Regions from separate parts of the Sporosarcina sp. AD_1 genome, predicted to be linked through region 1. Evidence: riboswitches for the same ligand, from Rfam matches in the RefSeq annotation. Region 1 holds a riboswitch; each other region holds the start of a gene.

Region 1 (6,097 bases):
GATGATGTGTGGATTGAAAGAGATGAAGCACTTCTTCTAGTGTTGGAATCTTCTCTCCTTCGAAGTCAGGTGAAAACCAACTGCCGAAATCATACTCTAGTAATTGAGCGAGCGTCAGATCCTTGATATAGCCTGAACCGTTTGACGTACGGTCAATCGTCTCATCATGAATAACGACAAGCTCTCCGTCCTTCGTCAAGTGAACATCGAATTCGACTCCGTGAACGGGGAGCCGGGCAGCCTCTTGGAATGCTGCTAGTGTATTTTCGGGGAAAGTGCCGGACGCTCCCCGGTGTGCATAAATCAACATGGACATCCCTCCAAATTTTCTGATGAATTAACTATATCATGAACAAGGAAAAAGACTGTCCATCGGCAATGATGAAACAGTCTTTTTAAAATGGCAAATAGAATACTAGTAAGGAAATTGGCCATTCTTCGGTATCTTCCGTTCTAGGCTGCTGGTTGTCTGGCCACTGTGAATAAAAGTGGATGATGCCGTTTGCTCACGTTACCAATCCCTGTTTTCCTTAATCTCTTTCATTAATATTTCCGCGCCTTGGGGACTGATATACATGCCATTGGAAAGCCGTTTATTTTCTGAAGAGATGATGCCTGTAACAACACATGCTTCATCCACCACGTATTTTCGCAAAATGATCATATCATCATCAACGAATATTTCCATTGGAGCGCCCTTTTCCAACTGTAATGTATTTCTCAATTCTTTTGGAATGACAATTCGTCCTAAATGGTCTACTTTTCTAACAATACCTAAACTACGCATGTTGAATATCCTCCTTTAGTGAATTATCCTATTAATTACGAGTATACCAGTAATTTTGAAGAAAACCAAAAATATGAATATACTCTTCTGCCATTTCCTTATTTACTACTATTCCTTAAATCATTCATTTAAAACTTTCCAGAGGCTTTATTTCTGGTAAAATAATTAAGGCTGTTATGGAAAGGAGGCAGGAAGATGTCAAATCGTTATGTAAAATCGACGTTTTTCGACTATCTATTAATCATTTTGGGCGCTTCGCTTGTCGGATTGTCCTTTAATATCTTTTTATTGCCTTCGCGCATTGCGGCAGGGGGCATATCAGGTGTCAGCACGATCTTATATGAGTTGTTTGGTTTCAATCCCGCGTATGTCCAGTGGATTATCAATATCCCGTTAATCATTTTAGGTTTGCTGCTCGCAGGCAAAGAGTTCAGCACCAAAACGCTAGTCGGTACTTTTTTTGTCCCGTTTGTCATCTGGCTGACGGGTGGCATTGAACTTTCGGTTGATAACCCGCTGCTCAGTTCGATCTATGGAGGAATTCTTCTAGGGATCGGCTTAGGCATTGTCTATCGTGGGAATGGTTCAACAGGAGGCACAGCGTTAATCGCCCAATTGCTCAAGAAATACACAGGGATTTCAAGCGGATTTTCACAGCTTATCGTTGACGGGGTTGTCGTAATTACTTCCGCTTTCGTTTTCAACTTTGAACTGGCGTTATATGCTTTAATGTCGATTTATGTGACCAGCAAAGTAATCGACTTCGTTCAGCTTCAGACGTCGCCAACCAAATTGGTCCTTATAATTACGGAAAATGAGAAAAAGGTGCAGGAAATCATACAAAATGAAATCGACCGAGGATTGACGAAAGTTAAATCGACCGGAGGATTTTCAGATAATGAAAAAACAATGATTTTCTGTGTGGTCGAGCAATCGGAAGCTGTGTACTTGAAAAAGCTGTTGCAGACGGCAGAGCCTTCTTCGTTCGTCATTTTCTTAAATGCATCGGAAATACTCGGACTTGGGTTTTCAAAAGCGAAGAGATACCAGTGAGTGACCGCTAGTTGTGAGGTTCATTTTCATGAATTAGCAAATGAAAGGTTTGCCGACTTTTTAAACAGATTGACTTTATTGCGATTGTGGAAAGTGCTGACCATGAAAGTTTAAGAAAAATTTTAAAAAACTTTAGGCAAACTGTCTGAAAAGTGATATACTACTCCGTAATAGAATAATTCTTATCAAGAGAAGCTGAGGGATTTGGCCCGATGAAGCTTCAGCAACCTCTGCGTATGCAGGAAGGTGCTACCTCCAACAAGAAGTTCAACTTGATCTTTTTCGCATCGTTAGTAAAACGTCAGTGAAAAAGCTGTGCATGTCATTCGCGGAATGGCCCTGCCGGATTCAAGTTGATGCCTCGGTGATTGGATGTTTGGAATTCAGGATGCAGTTACAAACCGCCTTAAGCGGATGAATGCATGCGAAGAATCCGAACATCTGGAATACCGTGGGTACTTGATTCTTGAGAGATAAGAACGACCGGAAAATTCAAGCCTCGTTCCTATTTCTTTAGGAACGGGGGTTTTTTATTTGAATTGCCACGACAGAAGAGGGGGAGATTGTATGCCAATTAACATACCGAAACATTTACCGGCAGGCGAGCTATTGAAAGAAGAGAAAATATTCATCATGGAGGAGGATCGTGCGACCACGCAAGATATTCGGCCACTAAATATCATCATTTTGAATTTAATGCCAGAGAAAGAACGGACAGAGCTCCAATTATTACGGTTGCTTGGGAATACACCATTGCAAGTAAATGTGAATTTCCTAAATACCGCTACATATGAATCAAAAAATGTGAGTAAAAATCATTTGGAAGAGTTTTACACGACATTTGAACATATTAAACATCGCCGATTCGATGGAATGATTATTACGGGTGCACCGATCGAGCATATGCCTTTTGAAGAGGTCATTTATTGGGAAGAACTGAAGCAGATTATGGATTGGTCCAAAACGAATGTCACGTCTGTTTTGCACATTTGCTGGGGGGCGCAAGCAGCACTGTATCATCATTATGGCATTGATAAATATGATTTGCCGAAGAAATTGTCCGGTGTTTACAGCCATAGTTTGACGGATTCGACCGTGAAGCTTGCAAGGGGCTTTAACGATATTTTTGCAGCACCGCACTCAAGATATACATCCGTATCCGTTGAGGAAATTGAACAGGATCCTCGACTCCAACTGCTCGCTGTGTCTGAAGATGCCGGAGCATTTATCGTGTTATCCAAAGATGAAAAGCATATTATGGTTACTGGCCATTTGGAATATGATGCGACGACGTTGGCAGAAGAATATGAGCGTGATGTCCAAAAAGGTTTGGATATCGATGTTCCTGCCAATTATTTTCCGAACGATGATCCGGCCAAGCAGCCGATGAACACATGGCGTTCCCATACACATCTGCTGTTCTCAAACTGGCTGAACTATTATGTTTATCAAGAAACACCATTTGTATGGGAATAAAGCTTTACAGAGAAAAAAGGCGCATTTCTTTAAGGAGATGACGCCTTTTTTCGTTACCCTCCTAAACGAAACCATCCGTATAATTATCAGATGGTAGTGGCACACTCGTATAATGGAGGTGCTGCGTTTTGAATATGAATGAATTTCTTGAATTTGATTTTTGGGAAATGACGATGCGAACATTAGCGTCCTTTATCGTGCTGCTTCTGCTTGCACGTTTAATGGGTAAAAAGCAAATTTCCCAGCTGACTTTTTTCCACTACGTAACAGGCATCACGATTGGTTCGATTGCTGCTGCCATTGCCAGTGAATCCGAAACCCCCTATTTCAATGGATTGTATGCGATGATTTTATGGGCTTTTTTAACTTATTTGATGAATTTCTTAGCATTGAAGTCGAAAAAAGCGAGAATTTTACTCGACGATACGCCGACAATCATTATGCATAAAGGGAAATTGAATGAAGACGCAATGAAGAAGTCGCGCCTGCACTTGAACGATTTGAATATGATGCTGCGAGAGCAGGGGATTTTCTCCATTAAAGACGTGGAATATGCCATATTAGAGACGAACGGGCAGTTAAGTGTAATGAAAAAGGCTGGCCAAGAACCGGCGACCAAAAAAGATGTAAAAGCACCGTCTCCAGAACCGAAATTTGTGCCAACTGAAATTATTTCAGATGGGAAAATTGTTTCCAAAAACTTGACAGAGCTCGGACTGACGGAGGAATGGCTGTACGATCAATTGAAAGCACAAGGAATTGGCAAGGCCGATCAGGTTTTTTATGCGGAAGTCCAGACTGACGGAAGTTTGCATATCGATCAACGCTCCTAAGAACCCCAATTCCGTAGCTCGATAAATTCGATTATTATTGATTGTTGTCATGAATTATTTTGTGCAAAATGGTTGAATCCAATCTTCCATGCAAGCCTTTTTCTCAGGCTGTCTTGGAGGATTGGATGTTTTTACATAATCAAGGCAGCAAACGCGGTAATTGGATGGATATAGCTCACCACTTGCTTTTTACTGTATATGTAGTAAAATGAATGACAGTCATTCAGTTGGAGGGAGATAAATGGCTCAAAATAAAAAAGAGATGATTGTACGGGCAGCAATTGAAGTTTTCCGCAATAAGGGAATCGAAAAAACCAAAATATCGGATATCGTACAAGTAGCTGGGGTCGCCCAAGGAACTTTTTATTTATACTTTCCGTCTAAGCTGTCGCTCATGCCTGCGATTGCCGAAGTGATGGTTGAAAAGACGATGGAAATCTTGCGGTCGGCTGTATCGGAAAAAGCTTCTTTTTCGGATCAAATGCAACAGTTCGTTGAAGCCATCTTTAAAATCAATGAAGAATACCATGAGATTCAGGCCCTTATATATTCCGGACTGGCATCAACAGAGCATCTAAAGGAATGGGAAGCTGTTTATGAACCCATCTATGTATGGCTAAGTGAAAAACTTGATAAAGCGAAGGACTCTGGAGAGATCCGTAATTCAATTCGATCTGCCCATACTGCGAAATTAATTATTGGACTTGTCGAATCCGCAGCGGAACAGATTTATCTTTATGATTCACAAGCGGAAAATATGGCGGATACGCAAAAGAAGGAAGTTAAGGAATTCCTCAAACATGCCTTGCAGATGGAATGAAATTGATTGTATCCTCCTCCAAGGCTAATTACGCAATAAAATGACTGATAGTCAGTCAGTTAGGAGACAACAATGAACAAATCATGGCTATATGTAGCAATGACCAGTTTCTTTGAATTGGTCTGGATTTACGGTTTTAATGTGGCAAGCGTTTGGTGGCACTGGATCCCAATTGTATTTTTCATTTTTGTTGATTTTTACTATTTATCGAAGGCTTGTGAGAATTTGCCGACAGGTACAGTGTACGCAGTATTTGCGGCGGTCGGTACAATCGGCACCGCCTTGATGGACGTCTTTCTTTTCGGTGAAACATTGAGCGGCGGAAAAATCTTCTTTATCGCCATTCTTGTGGCGGGAGTAATTGGATTGAAGATAGCAGATGGAATCGAAGAGAAAAAAGCAGTTGGCGAGGTGAAATAATGGGCTGGTTATTTGTAACTTTAGCTGCAATCAGTGAATTTGTCGGCGTAATTTATTTAAAAAAATATAGTGAGAAGAAGAGTCTGAGCCGAGGACTGCTTTATATGGCTGGATTCGGAGCAGCATTTCTCTTCTTGTATTATTCATTTAACTATTTACAAGTGAGCACGGCTTACGCAGTATGGATCGGTGTAGGGACTGCGGGAGCTGTACTCATCAATATGATGTTCTTTAATGAGTCCAAAAGCCCCGGAAGGATTTTCAGTGTATTGCTGATTGTCATTGGAGTTGTTGGAATCAAAGCATTGTCATGAAAGAGGGTTGTGGGAAATCTATCGTATGATTTCCCACTTCTTCTCTAAAGCCACAGCTTCCAGTTTTGCATCTGGCCGGACAGCGACCGGATTTCCGACGGATTGAAGGACAGGCAAATCGGAATAGCTGTCCCCATACGCATAGCTTTTCGACCAATCGACATCCTTATCAGCAAGGCAAGATAATATCTTCTCCGTTTTACGATCCCCTTGAATATGATAAATCGCCCGGCTCGAATCAACGATTTCATTATTAAATGGAACATCAGTGCCGATGATCTGATCAAATTGAAATTCACTGGTCACTTCATGAAGAAACGGTGTGTAAGCGCCAGATACAAGCATTGTGTAATCCCCATTTTTGCGGTGTTCCCGATAACGCTCAACAACGTTC
Region 2 (6,097 bases), on a different contig from region 1:
GTCCAGCCTGTATTGACAAGGAATACTTGTGCATCATGCTCATCGATTTTCTTACCGAGCATTTCCGCATAAACCGTTGCAGGAAGCGGAAGGAACGGAGAACCGAAGCATGTCGAGAATGTCGCTTCAGGAGCTGTAATCCCGCGTTCAGTACCTGCCAATTTGGACGTGAAGCCGCTAAGGAAATGATACATCGCTTGCTCTTTCGTCAACTTGGAGATTGGAGGCAGCACACCAAATGCATCCGCAGTCAAGAAGATGATTGTTTTTGGCTGGCCAGCCACTGATGGCGTAACGATGTTATCGATATATTGAATCGGATAAGCGGCACGAGTGTTTTCAGTTAAGGAGTTATCATCATAATCTGCAACACGTGTTTCTTCATCCAAGACAACGTTCTCCAAGACAGAACCAAAACGGATTGCACCATAAATTTCCGGTTCTTTTTCAGGCGAAAGGTTGATACATTTAGCATAGCAGCCACCTTCAATATTGAAGACGCCGTTATCCGACCAGCCGTGCTCGTCATCACCGATCAATTTACGTTGTGCATCTGCAGACAACGTTGTCTTTCCAGTACCTGAAAGGCCGAAGAACAAAGCAACATCGCCTTCTTCACCAACGTTTGCAGAACAGTGCATCGGTAAAATGCCGCGTTCAGGAAGCAAGAAGTTCATGACAGAGAAAATCGATTTCTTCATTTCTCCAGCATATTCAGTACCGCCGATCAACACAATACGGCGCTCAAAGGAAACAATGATGAATGTTTCGGAGTTCGTTCCATCAACAGCTGGATCTGCTTTGAAAGACGGTGCAGCTAAGATCGTGAATTGTGCTTCATGCGTTTTCAATTCTTCTTCAGTCGGGCGGATGAATAATTGGTGGACAAACAAGTTTTGCCACGCGTATTCGTTGATGACCTGAAGGGAAAGCTGGGAGTCTTTATCAGCACCTGCAAAGCCTTTGAAAACAAATAATTCATCTTTTTGCTTTAAATGATTGATCACTTTCGTGTATAGTGAATCAAAGATGTCCGCAGAAATCGGACGGTTCACTTTGCCCCAGTCGATTTTATCTTTAGTGGAAGGTTCTTCAACAATGAATTTGTCTCCAGGTGAACGGCCCGTATACTTTCCAGTGCGTGCAGCGAGTGCACCGTCTGCTGAAAGTTGTGCTTCTCCGCGAGCTGTCGCCTTTTCAACCAATTCCGCGACGGATGGCTGGATTGTAACATTGTTGCCTGCAAGAAGTTCTTTAAGTCCGTTTTCGATTTTCGCTGAAATCATAGTTTACGTACCGTCCTTTACATATAGTCCCAACTCAATGGGTATCCTTATTTTCGTAATTAGTATAACACATTAAGAATAATAATCTATACTAATTAAAAACTCAAGTGTTTCTCATTAAAATGATTTGACAAAAGCGCGAGTTTTTCGTAGCATTATATCATGAACGGATACTCTTATCCCGAGCTGGCGGAGGGACAGGCCCTATGAAGCCCGGCAACCTGCGCATACACTGCGAAAAGGTGCCAAACCTGGAGCAAGGTTGAATCCTTGGACGATAAGAGTGAAAGGTGCTGCTTTTGAAATAATGCCTTTCCTCATGTATATTTACGTGAGTGGAAGGCTTTTTATATTGTCTGGCCCTTAATCCTTGTGTATGTTGACGTCGACTCTCTTCAGGCGTGGAACTACTGGGACATATAGAGTACCGTATCAATATGAGCAAGCCGTTAAGGAGGAAATTACATTGACAAATCGCCGACTGTTCACATCGGAATCGGTAACAGAAGGACATCCGGATAAAATGTGCGATCAGATCTCTGACGCCATTTTGGATGCAATTTTAGAGGAAGACCCAAATGCACGCGTTGCGTGTGAAACAACTATCACAACAGGTCTCGTACTTGTTATAGGTGAAATTACAACGACAACGTACGTTGATATTCCGAAGGTCGTTCGGGACACAGTAAAGGAAATCGGGTACACCCGCGCGAAATTCGGATTCGACTGGGAAACCTCTTCTGTTTTGACTTCCATTGATGAACAATCACCGGACATCGCAGCGAGTGTGGATCAGGCGCTCGAAGCAAGAGAAGGAACGATGACCGATAAAGAATTGGAAGCCATCGGTGCAGGGGATCAGGGCTTGATGTTCGGATACGCATGTGATGAAACTCCGGAATTAATGCCTTTGCCAATTAGCTTGGCGCATAAATTATCCCGACGCTTAGCGCAAGTTCGCAAAGAAGACATCCTTTCTTATTTACGTCCGGATGGAAAAACGCAAGTAACGATCGAATATGATGAAAACAACCAACCGGTCCGTGTCGATACCATTGTCATCTCGACACAGCATCACCCGGACACAACGTTAGATCAAATCAAACGTGACATTAAAGAACACGTGATTGATGCAGTCGTCCCTGCTGAATTATTAGATGAAGAAACCAAATACTTCATTAACCCATCCGGTCGTTTCGTTATCGGCGGACCACAAGGGGATGCAGGATTGACAGGCCGGAAAATTATCGTTGATACGTATGGCGGCTACGCTCGTCACGGCGGCGGTGCATTCTCCGGTAAGGACGCGACAAAAGTAGACCGTTCCGCATCCTATGCGGCACGCTACGTAGCGAAAAATATCGTAGCTGCTGGACTCGCTTCCCGTTGTGAAGTACAGCTGGCGTACGCAATCGGTGTTGCGAAACCCGTTTCCATTTCCATCGACACATTCGGAACTGGAAAAGTCGAAGAAAGCAAGCTAGTCGAAATGGTGCGTGAGCTGTTTGATCTCCGTCCTGCCGGCATCATCAAAATGCTTGATCTTCGCAGACCGATCTACAAACAAACTGCTGCATACGGTCACTTTGGCCGCACAGATGTCGAGCTTCCTTGGGAACAAACCGACAAAGCAGCCGCTTTGAAAGAGAAATCCGGCATCGTTGTCGGGTAATAATGAAACAGGAGAAGAAAAACGTTATGTTTTTCTTCTCCTGTTTTTTTGATTGGAAGAGGGCGTGAGATGAAGGGGAATTTGGGGATTAAAAAAATCCCTTACAATGGGTTGGAGGGCAGGAATCCATCCATATCCAAAATAAAGGGTATCTGTTTTCGTTTTGCTATTGAAGGGAGAGTGGAGTACTTAATACAAGGGTATTGATCTGCAATCATACGAAAAGCCACTTTAATTTCTTTCTTGGCGCTAATTAATAATTGATTACCAGAACTTTACCTGTATCAGGGACAACCATTAGCGTAATCTCTTCGGAGCTTGCATTCTTTCCTTTAAAATAGTAAGCACGATCTGGAGCAAAAGGATTCCAACTAGACTCCACTTGAACGGTACCCGTATCCACGATGGTCATAGTATGATTGTTTAAGACTTTTTCTTTTGCTTGTTTATAAGTTAACGATGGTAAAGAAAGGAAAACAGATAAAATAATTATACCAATATAAATGAAATAACGTGTGAGCCTCTTATTCGGAATTAGCTGATGGTAAACAATAACATGAAGTCCTAATAAAACAATCGGCATTTTTAACGACATGACTCCACTGTATAGGCTCCGATCTATAATAAAGAGTATGATTAGAAAAATAAGCGAAATGATGAGTCCTTGCTTATACTTTTTAATATGATTTCACCTTTTCCGATGTTTATTTGCAGTAGCATGGTGGATCAGAAGTAGCCTAATCCATATGCGTTAGTAAAGATTTATTTATGATTAGTTTCATCTTAACAAACAGGTTATGATTTCGTCCTGCTTTATTTACAAATGCTTCATTATAAGTGTTTTCCCCAGTAACATAGAAATCGTCAGTTTTAAGAGGTGCTAGATTGAACGTTGGAGTGCTCGTATCTGCGGTCGAACCACTCGTATATTTCAGCAACCGCTCGTATCCGCCATCGAACCACTCGTATCCACTCCCAAACCGCTCGTAAAATTCCTCGAGAAGAATAAGCTCAACGATCCGAGCATTTTTCTTGATTGGTCAAAGGCATGCAGCGCGACCTGGTGCAGGCAAAGACATGGAATTTCCCGCGTTTAGATTAAACGGTCGAACCGCTCGTATCGGCCGCCGAACCACTCGTATCCGCGGTCGAACCGCTCGTAAAATTCCTCGAGAAGAATAAGCTCAACGATCCGATCAATTTTCTTGATTGGTCAAAGGCATGCAGCGCGACCTGGTGCAGGCAAAGACATAAAAATTTCCCGCGTTTAGATTAAACGGTCGAACCGCTCGTATCGGCCGTCGAACCACTCGTATCTTCCGGCAACCGCTCGTATCGGCCGTCGAACCACTCATATTTTCTGGCAACCGCTCGTATCGGCTGCCGAACCACTCGTATATTCTGGCAACCGCTCGTATCCGCAATCGAACCACTCGTATCTTCCGGCAACAGCTCGTATCGGCCGTCGAACCACTCGTATCTTCCGGCAACCGCTCGTATCCACTCCCGAACCGCTCGTAAAATTCCTCGAGAAGAATAAGCTTAACGATCCGATCAATTTTCTTGATTGGTCAAAGGCATGCAGCGCGACCTGGTGCAGGCAAAGACATAAAAATTTCCCGCGTTTAGATAAAACGGTCGAACCGCTCGTATCGGCCGTCGAACCACTCGTATCTTCCGGCAACCGCTCGTATCGGCTGCCGAACCACTCATATATTCTGGCAACCGCTCGTATCGGCTGCCGAACCACTCGTATATTCTGGCAACCGCTCGTATCCGCAATCGAACCACTCGTATCTTCCGGCAACCGCTCGTATCGGCTGCCGAACCACTCGTATATTTCTGCAACCGCTCGTATCCACCAGCGAACCACCCGTATATTCAACCAACAATCCGTATTCGCCTCCGAACCAATTGTATAGTCCTCAATCCAATTATTCAGCTAAAATAATACATATCAAGATAGCGTGTATTTTGATTTTCCAGAAACGGTTTGGTATGGTAATACTACTTATAGTTATATGGAGATTTTTCCAATCGCTTGTTCCTCTTAGTAGGGGAAGATCGACGACTCTCATAGGGAGGTTGAAGGATATGGGATTAGAGATGTGGCTTATGGTTCTGCTTGGGGGAGTAGGGTTTGTATTGTTGGCGGGCATTGTCACTTTATTTATATTAGAGAAATGAAAGCACACGCGTTGTGCTTTCATTTTTGCATTTTTTTATAAACTTGTCCTTTTTCCACATAGCTGTTGACGATGCGTTCCATGTCTGCCCGGTCTTCGTCGTTGAGTTCTCGGACTACTTTAGCAGGGGAGCCGAGGGCGAGGCAGTTCGGAGGAATTTTCTTTCCGGGTGGCACGAGGCTTCCTGCTCCAATGAAAGCTCCTTCGCCGATTTCAGCTCCATCTAATATGATGGAACCCATTCCGATGAGGGCGCCTTTCCGAATAATGCAGCTGTGCAGTAATGCTTTGTGGCCGACGGTGACATCGTCTTCGATGAGCAGTGTTTTGCCTGGGCTTTGGTGGAGGCAGCTCAAGTCTTGGATGCTGACGCGTTCTCCAATTATTGTAGGGGCGACGTCCCCGCGGATGACGGTGTTGAACCAGATGGATGAGTTTGCACCGATTGTCACGTCACCCGTAATGGTTGCGTAGTCCGCAATGTAAACAGACGGGTCAATCGCTGGTGTTTTACCATTGTATGGATAAATCAAGATGATCCCCTCTTTCTTTAAAAATCGTGTATAATCATCGTATTATCATCCTGTTTTCATTGTAACAAAGACAGGCTAGGTTCGATAGATTTTTCGCAGGAAGGGGAGAATTCCATGTGGAAATGGGAAGCGGAAGGACAGCCCAAAGCGATTGTTGTCCTCGTTCATAATGCGTATGAACACCATCGCCGGTATGCATGGTTGATCCAGACACTACGGAATGGCGGCTTTCATGTCGTCACAAGTGATTTGCCGGGGCATGGCGAAGAGAGTGGCAGAGGCGTGCATGATGAGTCATTTGATTCTTATGTAAAACATATTAAGAAGATGATGGAGGTCGCGCTGCTCGATACGGTTCCGATGTTCGTTGTCGGCCACGGCTTGGGTGCGACATTGGTGATGCATCTGCTGCAAACGGAG
Region 3 (6,097 bases), on a different contig from region 1:
AAGTGGAGACTACACTTTCCGCCTCATAAATGGTATTAATTAACTCATCAATGGTGCCCGTACATTTTTCTACTCCCGGCAGATGATAAAAAGTACTGGTCGTGTTAAAGTCATCCACTTCGCCATTGGGGGAATGAAGATAAATCGTCTTACCCTGACCTAACGCAATTCCAAATTCAATATGACTCCCTTTTCCAGCAGGCAATAAAACGACGATGAAATCAGCTTCCATGATGGCATCTTTCTCTTTTTGGCCGATCTCTCTTAACTGATCAATGGTTGCACCCCTTTCATTTTGCGTCCAATCATAGGTATGGCGGAATCCCAAATTTTTGAGCCTTCCGCTCACATATCGAACCGTTTCGATATTCGAGAAGCTGGATGCAATATAGAAATTCATTTTTTCACGTCCTTTCATATGAAGTAAAAAGCGCATTAACATACAAGAAAAAAAGAACTACTGGAAATAAATAACAGGTTAATAAGCGGATGTTATTATTACAGTTCTTCAAAGTAATCAGATTTAAAAAAAGGATCAACTCTAATTTCCCTCAAAAAGTATTTTATTGATGTATGCTTATCTAAGTATTCTCGTTTAGGTATTAACACTTCTCTTTTTAAACGTTCGTGTAGTTCCTTGTCAATTTCAAAAGTTGAATAAGCATTTTTCCCGCTATTTTCTTCTTCAATGCGAATTAAAAATGAAATGATATATTCATACATACTAGGGAAATCACTTTCAATTTGCTGGTGATGCTCTATGAATGCCTTAATAAACTCTTCCAAATAAGATTCTCTATCTAAAAACGGAAAACTACAAAGGCTATACCAATTTCCTAAATACACTGTAAATACAGCAATCGCATAGCGACGTGTTTCCTTATCTGAAGCACCAAAATAATTGTAATACGCTTCTTTTTCAAAGCTTTGACCTGTATCAAAATAGCCGATTTCGATTCCCTCGAGTCCTCTTTTCACTTTTTCAATAATCTCATTTGACACAAAGATTCCCCCAATCAAAGAATCAATTATTCCCTTGATATTACCATAAAACATCATCACTTTATTGCACTAACCTGTCCCGTTAGTTCAAGAAGAAATGCTACCTCTGTAGAATACATTTAGTCTTCATCATAAAAAAGAGATCTTTCTAGTCCTAGTATTAATATTCATTATCAATTTCCTTCAGATGAGTTGCCACCACTGAACAAATCGTTCCAACTGACAAAACTGATCCTGCATTTTCAAAAGAAATGAAGGTTGATTCCTGCTGCATCGTGCCGACAACTTTGTTCGTAGAATTCGACCAAAACTTAGGGACATCTTCTTCAATATGAAAATACTCTTTGAAGTTGATAATAAACCTAATGATTGTACTAAAGCTAAATAGCTAATCCAAGGAGGAATTTTAATAAATTCATCTTCGTTTGCTATTTTGATTAAAATGTAAAGTTGATATAACAACAAAAACAGGGACACCAATTCATATGCGAATAGTGTCCCCAAATGCTATGTTTTTATTGTTTTCTCCCCATCAACCGAACCCGTTAGGAAATAAAGCAATTCTTTTTTATTACTATTTATAAACACGCTCTTTATTGACTCACTAACACTTTGCTCGGCTGACCTAGTATATGAAGCAAATCGCTGACCATTGCACTGCCGGTCGGATACATGCCTGCGCCCGGCCCGACAAGAGTGAGCTGGCCAAGGTATTCCGTGTCGACGATGACAGCGTTGTCTACCCCGTCTATGCTGTGAAGGGGATGATCGGATCCGACTAGCACCGGGCCGACTGTTGCCTGCAAGCCACCTTGTTCATCGAGCCAAACATCGGCCACATGCCGATAGCGTAGATTGTTTTCTGAAGCCTCTTGCACGTGGGGAAGCTCGATATGATCCACTCCCACAACAGGAACGTGATCCCAATCCGGCTGCCGGTCAAAAGCCAAGGAGCTAAGAATCATCAATTTGCGGAAGGCATCACCGCCGCTTACGTCATCAGTTGGATCTGCTTCGGCGTAGCCAAGAGCTTGCGCTTGCTGCAAGACCTGCTGGAATGGAATACGTTCTTCCCTCATCTTCGTTAAGATGTAGTTCGAAGTCCCATTTAAGATCCCTTGGACGCGCCGAACCCGATCGCCTTTGATTAGATTGCTCACCGTTCGGATGATGGGGACCCCTCCTGCCGTCGTCGCTTCAAAACCAACTTGGACGCCGCGAAACTCGGCATGCTTAACCAAAGCCGGACCATGCTTAGCAAACATCTTCTTATTCGCTGTAATAATATGAGTTCCCTTTTCAATCGCCTCGGACAGATAAGTATAGGCCGGTTCCTCACCGACAATCGCTTCAAAGACAACATCAATCGCAGGACCTGACCAAATATCGCGAATATCATCCGTTATCACAACACCTGGTGTCGCCAGACGCTTTTTCGTCGCGTCCTTTACCAAAATGGCGACAATGTCGATTGTATAACCCGTCTGCTCTTGAATCTGTTCCCTTTTCTCCTTCAATATACGATAGATGCCTTCCCCTACCGTTCCAAAGCCAAGAATGGCCGCTTTAATGGATGGCACAAGACCACTTCCTTTCACACGACTCTACAAAATGAAAAATTCGCACCAAATGAGGTGCCAATTTCTCCAAACCTATCGAAGGCCGTCAAATGAGACACCCTTTTCTCCCATTCATGCGACCGGGCGTCGAATGGGACGTTCCGTTACCCTACATTCATTATGGCGAGTGCCAAATGGGACACTCCTTATGCCAAATTCATTCCGGTTGGCGCCAAATAAGACACCTCATACGCCAAATTCATTCCGGTTAGCGCCAAATAACACAGCCTTTGCGCCAAATCCTCACCGGCGGGCGCCAAATAACACACGCTTTGAGCTAAATCCATTACGTCGAGTGCCAAATGAGACACTGTTTATTCCAAACCCTCTCCGTCGAGTGCCAAATGAGACACTCCTTACACCAAATCAACACCGGCAAGTGACAAATGGGACACTCCTTACGCTAAATACACACCGGCTAGTGCCAAATGAGGCCCCTAAACCGCATATACACACCGGCAAGTTTCAAATGAGATACTCCCTGTGTTAACTTCAAATCGGCAGTCACCAAATGAGGTCGTCTTTCTGCCATTTACTATCAAAAATCTATCTTTCAATTACTTTATTTCATTTTTCTACAGCGACAGGAACTGCTTTTTCGATCGCTTGGGCGAGGTCTGCGATAATATCTTCCGCGGATTCCAAGCCGACAGACAAACGGATCAATTCTTCTGTAACACCTGAATTCTTCAGATCTTCAGCAGACAGTTGCTGATGTGTTGTCGATGCCGGATGGATGATCAATGATTTGGCATCCCCGACATTAGCGACGTGCGACCAGATCTTTACACCATCAATTACCTTCCGTCCTGCTTCACGTCCGCCTTTGATACCGAATACAAGGATAGAGCCGAATCCATTCTTTAAGTACACTTTCGCGTTGGCATGCGATGGATGGTCTTCCGATCCTGCATAAGTTACCCACTCAACAGAAGGATGATTTTTCAAGAATTCCGCTACTTTGCGTGCATTTTCGTTATGGCGTGTCACGCGCAGGTGAAGCGTTTCTAAACCTTGCAAGAAGTTGAAGGCACTGTCTGGATCCAGGCAAGGACCGAAGTCACGTAGCAATTGGACACGTAGTTTTGTAGCAAATGCCGCGCCCGCTGTATCGATGCCGTAGCGCAAGCCGTGGTATGTTTCATCCGGCTCAGTGAATCCAGGAAACTTTCCTTTCGTCCAGTCGAATTTACCACCATCGACGACCACTCCGCCGATTGTTGTGCCATGTCCGCCAATCCATTTCGTTGCCGAATGAATGACCACGTCTGCTCCATGTTCGATCGGGTTTGCGCCATACGGAGAAGCGAATGTGCTATCGATCAATAATGGAATATCATTCTCATGAGCTACCTTCGCCACTGCCGCGATATCGAGAACGTGCAAGCTTGGATTGCCGATCGTCTCAGCAAACAGCGCTTTTGTCTTGTCAGTGATCGCCGCACGGAAATTCTCCGGATCGGTAGCATCTACGAATTTTACTGTAATTCCGTAGCGAGGAAGAGTTGTTGCGAATAAGTTATACGTACCGCCGTATAAGTTGCTGGCTGCCACGATTTCATCACCGGCACCTGCAATGTTCAATATGGAGAAAGCAATTGCTGCCATACCGGAAGAAAGGGCAACTGCTGCCGTTCCGCCTTCCAACAAAGCAATTCTTTCTTCAAAAACTGCAACAGTCGGGTTCGTAATGCGTGTATAAATATTCCCTGCCTCTTGAAGGGCAAATAGGTTTTGGGCATGTTCTGTATCACGGAAAACAAAAGAAGTGGTGCGATGGATCGGCACTGCGCAGGACCCTGTAACAGGATCGGGCTTTTGGCCACCATGCAAAAGTAGAGTTTCAGGTTGAAGTTGGTTGTTTGTCATTAGAATTACCTCCAGTGGTTGTAGTGTAAGACGAAAATGCAACAGAGTGATGCAGTGCGGAGGCGTTGGGGGTTTTTAGGAATAAAAAAATAACCCCTTTCGCTAAGAAGAGGGTTACGCTTTCGCTTATTCCTCCCCTTATCTTTCAGACCGTTCGCACGTTCTGTAGGAAGTAGCACCTTTGCAAGTTCGTCACTTGCCGGTTGCCGGGCATCGCAGGGCCTAGTCCCTCCGCCGCTCTTGATAAGAGTATGGGTGATTCAGTTTTTCATCTTGTTGAACAGTATAGAGACTCCTATTTTCAAAGTCAAGGGGTAAATTAAAAATTGTTCTGAACGTTTCGTATCATCGGGGACTTTTCTTTATTTCATCAATAAATTATTTTTACATTAAATTTGAAGAAACGACTCTTTCCCCTACCATTCGGCTATCTTTGAGAAATTCATTGAACGGTCCATTCAGACATCGTATGATAAAACCATATTGAATATGGGGGAATTTTATGATCTTTTGGATCATCGGTATTGCCATAATCGGATATGCCATCGGCTGTTTGCATGGTTCAGTCGTAGCGCAATGGATTTCTGGAGTGAACTTGAAAGAGACCGGCGTGAAAAATGCGGGTGCTTCGAACGCGCTCATCGTTCTCGGAAAACGATATGGGGCGCTCGTTGCCATAATTGATATCGGAAAAGGAATTCTGGCTGTCATAGCAGTCCGCCTTCTTTCCAACCAGTTTAATCTAGATCCAGAATATAGCACATTGCTTCTTTTCACTGTGGGAGCTGCTGTCATTTTCGGGCATAACTTTCCGTTTTACATGAAATTTAACGGCGGAAAAGGGACGGCAACGGTCATCGGGGTTTTATTTGCCATCGATTGGCGATTCGGTTTGGCAGGCCTTGTCCTTTTCATTGCGGTCGCACTATTGACGGACATTCTCGTCATTGGTGTCTTCATGTTGTACGTCACCTTGATGGCAATGGCCATTTGGCTGGATGGCTACTGGCCGATCCTGATTGCCGCCTTGCTTTTCATCATGGCTGTTTGGAAGCATACTGAAAATATAAAACGAATTCGTGCGGGAACTGAAACACGCATCCGTGCATCATTCAGTAAGAAAAAGGAGAAGTCCTCTTGATCTAACCAGTTTAGGGGATGGCGAGAGAAGTGCAATTAACAACTTAAAAACGAAAATAACAGGTTAATCAGCATGTATTTCAACAGTGAAATAGCTATATAAAACAAGTAAAAGCGCTCAGAAGTGGGCGCTTTTTTAGCATAATATTCTATAACTCCAATTGAACTAAAGCACTTTTTAAAGAACAATCGAGACAGTTTAGTTACAACATTTTTTCAACATAACATATGCTCAGACAGATTTTTCTGCTATGTACAACCGCATATAAAGATAACCATTTTCTATATTGTCGGATTGCTCAAAGCCTAAGCTACTCCAAAATTTTAGTGCGGTTTTATTTTCTAAATTAACTGGTAAGGAAATCCTACGTGCATTGAATTCTTTACACAGATATTCAATACAAAGCCTAGCGGCTAATGTTCCATAGCCTCTTTTTTGAAAACGGCTATCTATCATAAAATTTATG
Region 4 (6,097 bases), on a different contig from region 1:
CAATTTTATATGCAATGACCCCTTCGCGGACGTCGTCTTTATTTGGCAATCCAAGATGCTCCTTCGGTGTTACGTAGCATAGCATCGCTGTTCCGAACCAACCGATCATGGCAGCTCCAATCGCCGACGTAATATGGTCATACGCAGGAGCAATGTCGGTCGTCAATGGTCCTAATGTATAGAAAGGGGCCTCCTGGCAGATTTCCATTTGCTTGTCGACGTTTTCTTTAATTAAATGCATCGGGACATGTCCCGGCCCTTCAATGATGACTTGCACATCATGTTTCCACGCTATCTTCGTCAATTCACCCAATGTCGTAAGTTCCGCAAATTGCGCTTCGTCGTTAGCATCTGCGATGGATCCCGGACGCAAGCCATCCCCAAGAGAAAATGACACATCGTACGCCTTCATGATTTCACAAATCTCTTCAAAATGTGTATACAGGAAGCTTTCCTGATGATGCAGCAGGCACCACTGGGCCATGATGGATCCACCACGGGAAACAATCCCCGTCACACGGTTTACAGTCAGTGGGATATAGCGCAAGAGGACCCCCGCATGGATGGTAAAATAATCAACCCCTTGTTCCGCCTGTTCAATGAGTGTATCGCGGAACACATCCCATGATAAATCTTCCACTTTCCCATTCACTTTTTCCAACGCCTGATAGATCGGAACAGTTCCGACCGGCACAGGGGAATTGCGAATGATCCATTCACGTGTCGTGTGGATATTCTTGCCCGTCGACAGATCCATAATCGTATCCGCCCCCCAGCGCGTCGCCCACGTCATCTTTTCCACTTCCTCCCCGATGGACGAGGAGACGGCCGAGTTGCCGATGTTGGCATTGATCTTCACATGGAAATTGCGTCCGATAATCATCGGTTCCGCTTCCGAATGATTGATATTTGACGGGATGACCGCTCTGCCGCGCGCCACTTCACTTCGGACAAACTCCGGATCCATGCCCTCCCGGATTGCGATGAATTCCATTTCAGGTGTGATGATTCCTTGCCGTGCGTAATGCATCTGCGTCACAATTTTCCCGGGCTTTGCGCGAAGCGGCTTGCGCTTCAATAAAGGAAACATCTCGTCACTTTTTTCCTTGCCAGCCTGGTAGCCATTATCTTCTGGCTTCACTTCCCGCCCTTCATACTCCTCCACGTCACCGCGCTCCAAAATCCATTGTTTCCGAATTTCCGGAAGTCCTTTGCGAATATCCACCTCATAGCCAGTCTCCGTATACTTTCCGCTCGTATCATATACACGGAATGGCTCATTCGGAAATTCACCCTCTTCTGTAATGGTGGGAGATAATTCAATCTCCCGCATTGGAACTTGAATGTCCTTTCTACCGCCTTCCACATACACCTTTTTGCTAGAAGGAAAGCAGGAATGGATGTGAATCGGTGTTTCTTCTTTCATGTTACTCATCTTGTCATCGTCCCCTCATCATTATTTGCGGGTGAACCAATGACTCTATCCAAAAGGGAGTGCTGCTTAGACGCAAAAAGACCAGATCTGTCATAAAACAGACCTGGTCTCCAAAACATACGCATATGCATGCCACTTATCGTTATAGAAACTTCCCCACGCTGGTATGAGCCAGATCAGGTCCAAAGAGTTAGGAGAGCAATCCATATCTCCCTCTCAGTCCGGTTATGCCGGACACCCCTAGTTTGCATCTATTAAATTGGTCGTACACTCATAGTCTAACCGAGTATCAGGAAATGTCAACCTAATCCGACGTTAGTAGTTTACTCAAATAAAAAACTTTATCCAAAAAGCTTTAATCCGACCGCGCCTCCTATAATCAATATCAAGAACAGCATCCGCTTCCAGCCTGCGGGTTCATTGAAAAACAAGATTCCGACCGTCACAGCGCCAGCTGCTCCAAGCCCTGTCCAGACTGCATATGCGGTCCCCATCGGAATCTCACGCATCGCAAGGGAAAGGAAGAAAAAGCCGGCTGAAAATACCGCAGCCAACAGGATAAGGCGAGGGAACGTTTTCTTATGGAGGTATAAATTAATGCAATAAACGCCAAAAATTTCACCGAAGCTTGCAATGACTAAGTAGAGCCATGCCATTACCCCTCTCCCCCTTCTGATTCTTGCGGTTTCTCATCCGTTGTCGTCATCTTGATGCCGATGACACCTATCATAATCATTACAATGAATAGTACTTTCATGAAAGAGAAATCGGCATGAAATAGTACAAAATCTAGTAAGACAATCGCTGCCGCTCCGGAGCCTGTAAACACGGCATATACCGTTCCGCTCGGCAATTTCTCGCAAGCTTTTATTATGAAATAGAAACTGAACAGAATGGCAACAACTGTGCCCGTCCATTCCAGCAGTGAATCTGAATACCGGAGGCCGACCACCCAGAATATCTCAACAATTGCTGCGAAAACAACATATAACCATGCCACTGGAATTACCTCCTGTCCTCCCGGCCCATTCACCAGTCAATGAACTGCTATGTAGAGCCTGCTAATCAATCAATAGTATAGCAAAAATACCAGCTTGCAAATGCGACTCTTTCATGCTATCGTTAGATAAACTATTTTTAAACAATTCCATATTTTTATTCTTATCAAGAGAGACGGAGGGATTTGGCCCGAAGAAGTCTCAGCAACCAGCCCGATTTTGGTATGGTGCTAATTCCAAGTGGCGTTCGCGTCATGAAGATGAGAAGATTGATTTCAACATTCGATTGTTGAGGGCCCTCTTCTTGTAGGGTCCTTTTTTATTTTTTCTGACAAGGGAGATGCAACGATGAAAAAACGATGTTTAGATACGAAATTTGTCCAGCTGGGAAATCAAAGTGATCCGAGAACGGGTGCCGTCAACCCACCTATCTATCTGTCCACCGCTTATAAGCATGACGGGCTCGGTCAATCAACAGGTTATGACTATACCCGTACAAAAAATCCGACACGCACCATTTTGGAGGAAGGCATTGCAGAATTGGAAGGTGGAGATCAAGGCTATGCTTGCAGTTCTGGCATGGCAGCAATTCAACTCGTCCTCTCCTTGTTCCGTTCAGGCGATGAATTAATTGCACCGGAAGATCTGTATGGCGGCACCTACCGACTGTTCGACCAATATGAAGATCTTTATGGCATCCGGACACTTTACTCTTCCTTTGAAACCGTGGAAGAAGTTGAACAATTAATTACCGACAAGACCAAAGCGCTTTTTCTTGAGACACCAACAAATCCGCTCATGCAACAAATTGATGTTGCCTCTTTTGCAGATTTAGCAAAGAGACATGGACTCTATCTCATCGTCGACAATACATTCCTAACACCTTATTATCAAAGGCCAATTGAAGATGGAGCAGACATCGTCATCCACAGTGCAACGAAATATATCGGCGGACATAATGATGTACTTGCAGGCCTCGTTGTTGCCAAGGGAGAATCATTATGCGAACAGCTCGAAAAAAATCATAATGCCATCGGTGCGACATTGTCCCCGTTTGATTCTTGGCTTGTTGTCCGTGGGTTAAAGACGCTTCACGTACGGATGCGCGCACATGATTCGAATGCTAAGGAGATTGTCGCCTATTTAGAAAAAGAGCAGCTGATTGATAGCGTCTTGTACGCAGGGCAAGGCGGTATGGTTTCCTTCCGTCTTCAAAAGAGCGAATGGATCGGCCCCTTCCTAGAAAATCTAAAGCTGATTACGTTTGCTGAAAGTCTTGGCGGAGTCGAAAGTTTCATTACATATCCGACGACACAAACTCATATGGATATCCCGCTCGAGGAGCGCCTTCGCCGTGGGATTGACGACCGACTTCTGCGGTTTTCAGTTGGCCTGGAGGATGCAGAAGATTTAATTGAAGATGTTCAGCAAGCGTTGAAAGCCGCCAGCAGAACGACCGAGCAAGTGTCCTCCTTGTCGTAAAGATCTGCCGGAGTTACATGAAAATACTTATTAATAATAGAAATCACGCGAAGAAAGAGGGATGGAAATGACGATAAAAACAAGTACGGAAATACATGAGGCTCTACAGCTCCTGAAATCGAAAGAGTGGATTGATCTTACCCATACGTTCGGCCCGGATTCTCCACACTTTTTCATGTTCGACGACGCCAAATTTGAGACGCTTTTTAACCATGATGATGGTTTTCTAGCTCAACAATTCACGTTTCCAGGGCAATATGGGACGCATATCGATGCACCTATTCACTTTGTCCGCGATACCCGCTATCTAGAAGAACTGCAGTTAAAAGAGTTAGTTCTGCCACTTGTCGTCATCGATAAATCAAAAGAAGCAGCGGAAGATAACGACTTTACACTGGGTGTTCAACATATCCTTGATTTTGAGGAGATTCATGGACCGATCGAAGAAGGAACGTTTGTGGCGCTTCGCACAGATTGGAGTAAACGATGGCCGGATGCAGAAGCCTTCAATAACAAGGACAGCGAGGGCAACAACCGGATCCCAGGTTGGGGACTTGACGCCCTACAATTCCTCTTCGAGCAGCGTCGTGTGAAAGCAGTCGGCCATGAAACGTATGATACTGACTCCGCCGTAGATTTCCGTGCGAAAGGAAAATTAGAAGGCGAGTATTATGTACTCGATCAAGATACGTACCAGATTGAATTGATGACGAACTTGGACAAGTGCCCTGCCAAAGGAGCTGTCATCTTCAATATTGTTCCGAAACCAGAAAAGGCATCCGGCTTCCCGGTTCGGTCTTTTGCAATACTGCCTTAACCAAGTGAATAATAGTTAGAAATTCCGGCAAAGGGAACAGCTTCCCTTTGCTTTTTTTGTTCCTTTCTATCAATCTCTCTCCTTTCGTATCAGTCTTAGACAAAAGAAAAATTGAATATTTTGTAGAATATCTCCTCAATAAACCCTTCTACTTTTATCATAACTTGTCGAATCCGGTGCCATCCTGTCTAATAAACTGATTTTTCTTAATTTTATATTGACACTCTCTTCTTTAGTCATTAGTATCATAGATAATTGTCAGGACAATCTCCTATACGGGCGGCTCTGGCCGTATAAGGAAGTGTCATCACATTGAAATGGAGTGACCCTATGAGCAATCAACCTGTACTGGATGTCAGTAATCTGAAGACATATTTTTATTTGGAAAAGGATGTTGTTGCAAAAGCGGTGGATGATATTTCTTTTTCCGTCTATCCCGGTGAAACAGTCGCAATCGTCGGGGAGTCTGGCAGTGGAAAGAGCATTACAGCCCTCTCCATCATGCAGTTGATTAACAAGCCGGGCCAGATCGTCGACGGTGCGATCCGGTTGAATGAACGCAATCTGGCCACGATGAAATCGAAACAGATGACATCCGTCCGCGGCAATCATATCGGCATGATCTTCCAAGAACCAATGACCGCACTGAATCCCGTTTTCACGATTGGGAGCCAAATGACGGAAACGCTTCGCAAGCATAAGAAACTCTCGAAAAAGCAAGCACATGAAAAAGCAATTGAATTATTGCGTATCGTCGGTATCCCAAGACCCGAACAAATCATCCATGAATTTCCCCACCAATTATCGGGCGGCATGCGCCAGCGTGTCATGATCGCGATGGCCATATCTTGCGAACCGGAGCTGCTGATTGCCGATGAACCGACAACTGCCCTGGATGTAACAATTCAAGCCCAAATCCTCGACCTGCTTCTCGAAATGCAAAAGAGGTACAATATGGCACTTTTGCTCATCACACATGATCTTGGTGTCGTCTATGAATACACGGATCGCGTCATGGTGATGTATGGAGGCCAAATTGTTGAACAAGCCCCGACAAAACAACTTTTGAAACTGACTAAACACCCATATACACAAGGGTTGCTCAGCAGCTTGCCGAGCATTGATCAAGACGTTGAACGGCTTGGCACTATTAAGGGCACTGTTCCACCAGCCTACAACTTTCCAAAAGGATGCCGTTTTTCTACCCGCTGCCCTTTTGCCATGGATCGCTGCAAAGAATCGAACCCCGCATTGACCGAATTGGAGAAAGATCATTACGTCCGTTGTTTTCTATACGATGGAGGTGAGACGTCATGACTCTGAAAACAACCGAGTCCAGTCACTTTCAAGCATCTGAAGAAAAGA

Evidence for each region. A riboswitch is a leader RNA that binds a small molecule or an ion and turns the genes downstream of it on or off. The one in region 1 is predicted to bind S-adenosylmethionine.
Region 2: linked by a shared signal. The riboswitch ahead of metK (methionine adenosyltransferase) and the one ahead of metA (homoserine O-acetyltransferase MetA) in region 1 are both predicted to bind S-adenosylmethionine.
Region 3: linked by a shared signal. The riboswitch ahead of ACSW3C_RS14865 (O-acetylhomoserine aminocarboxypropyltransferase/cysteine synthase family protein) and the one ahead of metA (homoserine O-acetyltransferase MetA) in region 1 are both predicted to bind S-adenosylmethionine.
Region 4: linked by a shared signal. The riboswitch ahead of ACSW3C_RS14050 (methionine biosynthesis PLP-dependent protein) and the one ahead of metA (homoserine O-acetyltransferase MetA) in region 1 are both predicted to bind S-adenosylmethionine.

What each region holds. Positions count from the first base shown of each region.
Region 1 is NZ_JBPVIR010000001.1:510,972-517,068, reverse strand. It holds gene ACSW3C_RS02560 (glycerophosphodiester phosphodiesterase) at 1-310, opposite strand, end outside; gene ACSW3C_RS02555 (AbrB/MazE/SpoVT family DNA-binding domain-containing protein) at 512-787, opposite strand; gene ACSW3C_RS02550 (YitT family protein) at 983-1,840, shown strand; SAM riboswitch class I at 2,020-2,105, shown strand; gene metA (homoserine O-acetyltransferase MetA) at 2,408-3,316, shown strand; gene ACSW3C_RS02540 (YetF domain-containing protein) at 3,451-4,149, shown strand; gene ACSW3C_RS02535 (TetR/AcrR family transcriptional regulator) at 4,391-4,969, shown strand; gene ACSW3C_RS02530 (DMT family transporter) at 5,042-5,389, shown strand; gene ACSW3C_RS02525 (DMT family transporter) at 5,389-5,703, shown strand; gene ACSW3C_RS02520 (HAD family hydrolase) at 5,722-6,097, opposite strand, start outside.
Region 2 is NZ_JBPVIR010000008.1:14,719-20,815, forward strand. It holds gene pckA (phosphoenolpyruvate carboxykinase (ATP)) at 1-1,286, opposite strand, end outside; SAM riboswitch class I at 1,460-1,570, shown strand; gene metK (methionine adenosyltransferase) at 1,753-2,958, shown strand; gene ACSW3C_RS15380 (hypothetical protein) at 3,212-3,541, opposite strand; gene ACSW3C_RS15385 (hypothetical protein) at 4,310-4,831, opposite strand; gene ACSW3C_RS15390 (gamma carbonic anhydrase) at 5,165-5,677, opposite strand; gene ACSW3C_RS15395 (alpha/beta hydrolase) at 5,792-6,097, shown strand, end outside.
Region 3 is NZ_JBPVIR010000007.1:136,008-142,104, reverse strand. It holds gene ACSW3C_RS14880 (group-specific protein) at 1-400, opposite strand, end outside; gene ACSW3C_RS14875 (hypothetical protein) at 499-1,002, opposite strand; gene ACSW3C_RS14870 (homoserine dehydrogenase) at 1,596-2,582, opposite strand; gene ACSW3C_RS14865 (O-acetylhomoserine aminocarboxypropyltransferase/cysteine synthase family protein) at 3,189-4,490, opposite strand; SAM riboswitch class I at 4,626-4,740, opposite strand; gene ACSW3C_RS14860 (glycerol-3-phosphate acyltransferase) at 4,993-5,631, shown strand; gene ACSW3C_RS14855 (GNAT family N-acetyltransferase) at 5,863-6,097, opposite strand, start outside.
Region 4 is NZ_JBPVIR010000006.1:330,622-336,718, reverse strand. It holds gene thiC (phosphomethylpyrimidine synthase ThiC) at 1-1,435, opposite strand, end outside; TPP riboswitch at 1,572-1,687, opposite strand; gene ACSW3C_RS14060 (DMT family transporter) at 1,777-2,091, opposite strand; gene ACSW3C_RS14055 (DMT family transporter) at 2,091-2,435, opposite strand; SAM riboswitch class I at 2,594-2,700, shown strand; gene ACSW3C_RS14050 (methionine biosynthesis PLP-dependent protein) at 2,782-3,915, shown strand; gene ACSW3C_RS14045 (cyclase family protein) at 3,983-4,732, shown strand; gene ACSW3C_RS14040 (ABC transporter ATP-binding protein) at 5,063-6,049, shown strand; gene ACSW3C_RS14035 (ABC transporter ATP-binding protein) at 6,046-6,097, shown strand, end outside.